2 linked regions of the Frankia alni ACN14a genome follow. The protein of the gene in region 2 binds, or shares a complex with, the protein of the main gene of each other region. Links are inferred from orthologs where the notes say so. Each region holds a gene or a part of one and is shown on either strand. Other genes may lie near its edges. The genes, in order: uvrB and pcrA.

Region 1 (3,295 bases), 3.8 Mb from region 2 along the record:
CCGCGGCCCGTGGGCGCCTGGAGGCGATCATCCATCCACTCATCCGGGCCGAGACCGGCCGGCGGATCGCGCAGCTCTCTTCGGACGGGATCGTCCTGCACGATGTGCCGCTGCTCGTCGAGGTGCACGCGGAGGGCAACTACGACCTGGTGCTGGTCGTCGAGGCGCCGCGCGAGCTGCGGCTGGTGCGGCTGGAGGGCCGCGGCCTGCCCCGCGACCAGGCACTCGCCCGGATGGCCACGCAGGCCAGCGACGAACAGCGCCGCGCCGCCGCCGACATCGTCATCGACAACGGGGGCAGCCTCGACGAGCTCGACGCCCGCCTCGACGAGGTCTGGCGGGAGCTGCTCGCCCGCCGCGACGCCCGGGCCGCCACCGAACACCCCCCGGCCGCCACCCCGTAACCAACGCACGTCGCGGCCGGGTGCGTGGGCTACTGCACCCCGGCGGCACCCATGCCGCGCAGCTCCTTCTTCAACTCGGCGATCTCGTCGCGCAACCGGGCCGCCAGCTCGAACTGAAGTTCCTTGGCCGCCTCGTGCATCTGGTCGTCGAGCTGGCGGATGAGCTGCGCCAGCTCGTGCGAGGGCATCCCGGCGAGCTCGGCGGCGTACCGGCCGACCGTGCCCTGCGCCCCGCCCCGGGACTTCATCCCCGGCACCGGCGCCTTGCCGCGTGACTGTGACCGCCCGCCCCCGCCGATCAGCTCGCCCTCGGCCGACTCGCGGACCATGTCGTCGAGGATGTCGACGACCTTCTTGCGTAGCGGCTGCGGATCGAGGCCGCGTTCGGCGTTGTAGGCCATCTGCTTCTCGCGGCGCCGGTTCGTCTCGTCGATGGCGTGGCGCATCGACGGGGTGATCTTGTCCGCGTACATGTGCACCTGGCCGGACACGTTGCGGGCGGCGCGGCCGATGGTCTGGATCAGCGACTTGTCGGAGCGCAGGAAGCCCTCCTTGTCGGCGTCGAGGATGCTCACCAGCGACACCTCGGGCAGGTCGAGGCCCTCGCGCAGCAGGTTGATCCCGACGAGGACGTCGAAGTCGCCGCGGCGCAACTCGGTGAGCAGCTCCACCCGGCGCAGGGTGTCCACCTCGCTGTGCAGGTAGCGCACCCGGATGCCGAGTTCGAGCAGGTAGTCGGTGAGGTCCTCGGACATCTTCTTGGTCAGCGTGGTGACGAGGACGCGCTCGTCGCGCTCCGCGCGCAGGCGGATCTCGTGGACGAGATCGTCGATCTGCCCCTTCGTCGGCTTGAGCACGACCTCCGGGTCGAGCAGCCCGGTCGGCCGGATGATCTGCTCGACCACGCCGTCGGCCCGGCCCAGCTCGTAGGGGCCCGGCGTCGCCGAGAGGTAGACGGTCTGGCCGATGCGCTCCAGGAACTCCTCCCATCGCAGCGGGCGGTTGTCCATCGCGCTGGGCAGCCGGAAGCCGTGCTCGACGAGGTTGCGCTTGCGGGACATGTCGCCCTCGTACATCCCGCCGATCTGGGGGACCGTCACGTGCGACTCGTCGATCACCAGCAGGAAGTCGTCGGGGAAGTAGTCCAGCAGGGTGTGCGGCGCGGTGCCGGCCTCGCGGCCGTCGATGTGCCGGGAGTAGTTCTCGATCCCGGAGCAGAAGCCGACCTGGCGCATCATCTCGATGTCGTAGGTGGTGCGCATCCGCAGCCGCTGCGCCTCCAGCAGCTTGCCCTGGCGCTCCATCGTCGCGAGGCGCTCGGCGAGCTCCGCCTCGATCCCCGCGATGGCCCGCTCCATCCGCTCCGGGCCGGCGACGTAGTGCGTCGCCGGGAAGACGAAGATCTCCTCCACCTCGCGGACGATCTCCCCGGTCAGCGGGTGCAGGTAGGTCAGCCGCTCGATCTCGTCGCCGAACATCTCGACCCGCACGGCGAGCTCCTCGTAGACCGGGAACACCTCCACCGTGTCGCCGCGGACCCGGAAGGTCCCCCGGGTGAAAGCCAGGTCGTTGCGGGTGTACTGGACGTCGACGAAGCGGCGCAGCAGCAGGTCCCGCTCGATCTCGTCACCGACGCGCAGCCGCACCATCCGGTCGATGTACTCCTGCGGCGTGCCCAGGCCGTAGATGCAGCTCACGCTCGCCACCACGATGACGTCCCGCCGCGTGAGCAGGCTCATCGTCGCCGAGTGCCGCAGCCGCTCGACCTCCTCGTTGATCGAGGAGTCCTTCTCGATGTAGGTGTCGGTCTGCGCGATGTACGCCTCGGGCTGGTAGTAGTCGTAGTACGAGACGAAGTACTCGACCGCGTTGTGCGGCAGCAGCTCGCGGAACTCGTTGGCGAGCTGCGCCGCGAGCGTCTTGTTCGGCGCCATCACCAGCGTCGGCCGCTGTAGGCGCTCCACGAGCCACGCCGTCGTCGCCGACTTGCCGGTGCCGGTCGCGCCGAGCAGGACCACGTTGGTGTCGCCGGCCCGCACGCGCCGGGCCAGCTCGTCGATCGCGGCGGGCTGGTCGCCCGACGGGGAGAAGTCGGACACGACCTCGAACGGGGCGCGCGTCCGCTCGATGTCGAGGCTGGGCCGTTCGAACGTTGTGCTCACGTCTACCAGAACACCACAGCCCTCCGACAGTTTCCGACCGGCCACCGGCGGCTCACCCGCCAGCCGGGTTCCAGCCGATCAGCCGTGCGCCGAGCACCGCCGTCTGCAGGACGTACCGATCCGTCGGGGAGGTCGGGTCGTGGCGGGTCAGCGCGTGGATGCGGTCGAGCCGGTAGGTCAACGCCCGCACGGACAGGTGCAGCCGACGTGCCGCGGCGAGCGCCACTGCGCCGGTGGTGAAGTAGGCGTCGAGGGTGTCGATCAGCGGGCCGGCGCCGCCCCGGGCGGCCCGCAGCGGCGAGAGCACCGCCTCGACCAGCTCCGCCAGCGCCTCCCGGTCGCGCAGCAGGACCTTGTAGATGAGCAGGTCGTCGGTGTGGACGACGGCTCCCTCCAGCCCGAGGCGGCCGGCGAGCTCCGCGGCGCCGCGGGCCTCCTCGAAACCGATCCGGACCCCGGCGACGCCGCTGCGCGCGCGGCCGACCCCCACCCGCCACAGCAGGCCGGGCTCGGCCCGCAGCCGGCGGGTCAGCGCGGCCATCGCGGCCGGGGCCTCCGGCGTGGGCGCGAACGCGGGCAGCGGGGAGAAACCCGCGTCCGCGGCCCCCGACTCGTCCGCCCGGCGCCGGCCGGGCGGACGGCTGCCCGCGGCCGCCGCGGGCCGGGCCCGCGCCCCCGGTGATCCCGACGGGCCCGGTGATCCCGGTGATCCCGGCGGCCCCGGCGCGG
Region 2 (3,448 bases):
GGCCTCGTCGCCCGCTACCACGTCCAGCGGCTGGGCGGTGACCGGCAGGTCGACACTCTGATCACCCTCGCCACCCCGCACGGCGGCACCCGCCTGGCCGAGCTGGTACCCCGGGCGCTGCCGTATCCCCTGCTCGCCCAGTTACGGCCGGGCTCGCCGCTGCTGGTCGAGCTCGGCCGCCCGGCGCCGGGATGCCGGACGCGGTTCGTCGCGGTCGCCGCCGGGCGGGACACGGTGGTCCGCCCGGCCCAGGCCGCGATCGACCATCCGGACCTGGACGCGGTGAACGTCACCGTCCCCGGGCTCGGTCATCACTCGCTGGCGTTCAACGGGGCGGTGACGCGCCGGGTTGCGGGCTGGCTGGCAGGGACGACGGCGCCGGAGCAGTCAGAGCTGCTCGACCAGGGCTCGGAGCTTCCCGACCAGGGGTCCGAGCTGCGTGCGCGGGACTCAGAGCTTCTCGACCGGGGCGTAGCGCAGCAGCAGGCGCTTGGTCCCGGCGTCCGCACCGAAGTCGATCGTCGCCTCGGCCGAATCCCCCACCCCACCGGTGGCGACGACGACTCCGAGGCCGAAGCTGTCGTGGGTCACCCGGTCGCCCTGGCGCAGCTCCAGCACGGGCCGCGCCGAGGGACGGCCGCGGCCGGCGAACGGTGAGTTCGGCAGCGGCTTGCGGGCCGGCGCGCTCCCGCCGCCCGCCCGGCCGGCGCCCTGCCCCGCCGAGCCCGACCCGAACCCGCCCGACCCGAACCCGCCCGGCCCGGACCCTCCGGAGCCGCCCCAGGGGCGCGCAGCCGGCTCCGGCGCCGCCTCGACGAGACGACGCCAGTCGACCAGCGCGTCGGGCACCTCACCGAGGAACCTCGACGGCGGGTTGTACGCCGGCTGGCCCCAGGCACTGCGGACGACCGAGCGGGTCAGGTACAGCCGGGAGCGGGCCCGGGTGACTCCCACGTAGGCCAGGCGGCGCTCCTCTTCCAACTGGGTGGGGTCGCCCAGGGTCCGCAGATGCGGGAAGACGCCGTCCTCCAGGCCAGTGAGGAAGACGACGGGGAACTCCAGGCCCTTGGCGCTGTGCAGGGTCATGAGGGTGACGACGCCGTCGGAGCCGTCATCGGTGGGAACCTGGTCGGCGTCGGCGACCAGTGAGACCTGTTCGAGGAACTCGGCGAGAGTGCCCTGCGGGTTGCGCTCGGTGAACTCCTGGACGACGCCGACCAGCTCCTGCAGGTTCTCCACCCGGCCCTGGGCCTCGACCGTGTCCTCCGCAAGAAGCTCGGACAGGTAGCCGGTGCGTTCGAGGACAGCCTCGACGACGGCGACCGGTCCGTCCGCCTCGATCGCGCGCAGCTCGGCGAGCAACGCCGCGAACTCGCGCACCGCCTTCGCCGAGCGGGTGGCGATCCCCGGCACCTCGCCGACCCGCTCCAGCGCCGCGGCGAACCCGATCCGCTCGACTTCGGCGAAGCCGGCGAGCGCCGCCTCGGCCCGGTCCCCGATGCCGCGCCGCGGCACGTTGAGGATGCGGCGCAGGTTCACCGTGTCGTTCGGGTTGGCCAGCACCCGCAGGTAGGCGAGCAGATCGCGGATCTCGCGGCGCTCGTAGAAGCGCACCCCGCCGACGACCCGGTAGGGCAGCCCGACCCGGACGAAGATCTCCTCGAAGACGCGGCTCTGCGCGTTGGTCCGGTAGAACACCGCGACGTCCGCGGGCCGGGCCAGCCCCGCGTCGGTGAGCCGGTCGACCTCCTCGGCGACGAAGGCGGCCTCGTCGTGCTCGTTGTCCGCGACGAATCCGACGATCTTCTCCCCGTCGCCCGCGTCGGACCACAGCCGCTTCGCCTTGCGCTGGTTGTTGCGCGCGATCACCGCGTTCGCGGCGGACAGGATGGTCTGGGTGGAACGGTAGTTCTGCTCCAGCAGGATCACCGCGGCGTCGGGGAAGTCCTCCTCGAACTCCACGATGTTGCGGATGTTCGCCCCGCGGAAGGCGTAGATCGACTGGTCGGCGTCACCGACGACGCAGAGCTCGGCGGGCGGCACGGCGCCCGACGCCCACGTGACGGTCGACACCGCCGCGTCCGCCGCCGCCCCCGGCCCTGGCACGTCGGCGTCGGCGTCGGCGTGCGCGGGCTGGCCGACGAGTTCCCGCACGAGGACGTACTGGGCGTGGTTGGTGTCCTGGTACTCGTCCACCAGCACGTGCCGGAACCTGCGCCGGTAGTGCTCGGCGACGTCGGGGAACGCCTGGAGCAGGTTGACCGTCATCATGATCAGGTCGTCGAAGTCGAGCGCGTTGGCCTGGGCCAGCCGCTGCTGGTAGGCGGCGTACACCTCGGCGAGGGTGCGCTCCTGGTGACTGCTCGCCCGGTCCCGGGCGGCCTCCCAGTCGATCAGCTCGTTCTTCAGGTTGCTGATCTGCGCGGCCAGCCCGCGCGCCGGGTGCCGCTTCGGGTCGAGGTCGAGATCCCGGGTGACCAGCGTGATCAGCCGCTGCGCGTCCGCGGCGTCGTAGATGGAGAAGGAGGACCCGTAGCCGAGCCGCTTCGCCTCCGACCGCAGGATGCGCACGCAGGCCGAGTGGAACGTGCTGACCCACATCGCCCGCGCCCGCGGGCCCACCAGCGCGCCGACCCGCTCCCGCATCTCGGCTGCGGCCTTGTTCGTGAACGTGATCGCCAGAATCTCCCCGGGCCGCACGCCCCGGGCCGCCAGCAGGTAGGCGATGCGATGGGCCAGCACCCGGGTCTTGCCCGAGCCCGCGCCCGCCACGACCAGCAGCGGCGCGCCGATGTGCACCACGGCGGCACGCTGCTGCGGATTGAGCCCGTCGAGCAGGCCCTCGGCATCGAGCCTGGGTGCCCCGCCGCCTGCGTCGCCGCCCGCGGACGGGGCGAGCACCGCCGGGCCGAACAGGTCGTAGGGCACGCCACCGCCGACGCCCGCGGCCGACTCGCCGAAGGCACGGGGGGACTCACCGAACAGAGTGCTCATCAGACCTCGATCGTACGTTCGACGCCGGACTGGTCGGAGCCGGGCTCGCCGGGGAGGCGCCGCCTCCCGGCCGGACCGGCGGCGGCCTGCCGCGGAGCGGCCCGCCGTGAAGCGCCACGCGCCCGCGACGTCGCCGACCCACGTGTCGCCACCTTATGGTCACCTCGGCCGCCCACCGCCCGGCGGGCCGCCTCAGGCCGTGGTCCGCAGTTCGCCGACGTCGTCGGTCGCGACCGCCGCGAGCGACTTGACCCGGCTGGCCACCCCGGGATCGATGTTGCCCCCCGACAGGATCGCCACCGTCGGCCCCTGCACGAGGCGGCCGTGGCGCAGCAGCGCGGCGACCGGCGCGGCTCCGGCCGGCTCCACCGCGAGACCGGCGCGGCGCAGCAGCACCATCGCCTCCCAGAAGGCGGCCTCGTCCACGGTCACCACCTCGTCGACCAGCCTGGTG

The links.
Region 1: the proteins of pcrA (region 2) and uvrB are in contact, whole or in part, in a crystal structure (PDB 7EGT), measured with the Thermus thermophilus proteins. The link is inferred for Frankia alni ACN14a from one-to-one orthologs. Residues at the interface, in WP_096412145.1 of Thermus thermophilus: His654, Arg656, Phe657, Gln666, Asp668, Glu669, Lys680, Arg681, Leu682, Ser683, Lys685, Tyr686, Ala687; in WP_096411307.1 of Thermus thermophilus: Glu23, Leu25, Arg26, Asp27, Gly28, Glu29, Arg30, Phe31, Arg55, Glu326, Asp327, Phe328, Glu379, Ser382, Gln383, His398, Gly400, Arg401.

Annotation. Positions count from the first base shown.
Region 1 is NC_008278.1:4,999,857-5,003,151, reverse strand. The notes cover bases 1-2,987. They hold uvrB (excinuclease ABC subunit UvrB), read right to left. Parts: upstream 2,567-2,987; coding sequence 434-2,566; downstream 1-433. Other genes in these bases: FRAAL_RS20135 (PucR family transcriptional regulator), read right to left, coding at 2,619-2,987; coaE (dephospho-CoA kinase), read left to right, coding at 1-404. In the rest of the region: more of FRAAL_RS20135, read right to left, coding at 2,988-3,295. UniProt on the Escherichia coli protein: The UvrABC repair system catalyzes the recognition and processing of DNA lesions. A damage recognition complex composed of 2 UvrA and 2 UvrB subunits scans DNA for abnormalities.
Region 2 is NC_008278.1:1,221,580-1,225,027, reverse strand. Bases 223-3,362 are described here. They hold pcrA (DNA helicase PcrA), read right to left. Parts: upstream 2,995-3,362; coding sequence 451-2,994; downstream 223-450. Other genes in these bases: FRAAL_RS05015 (threonine ammonia-lyase), read right to left, coding at 3,187-3,362. Outside these bases: more of FRAAL_RS05015, read right to left, coding at 3,363-3,448. UniProt on the Escherichia coli protein: A helicase with DNA-dependent ATPase activity. Unwinds DNA duplexes with 3'-5' polarity. Translocates on single-stranded DNA with 3'-5' polarity. Initiates unwinding more efficiently from a nicked substrate than double-stranded DNA.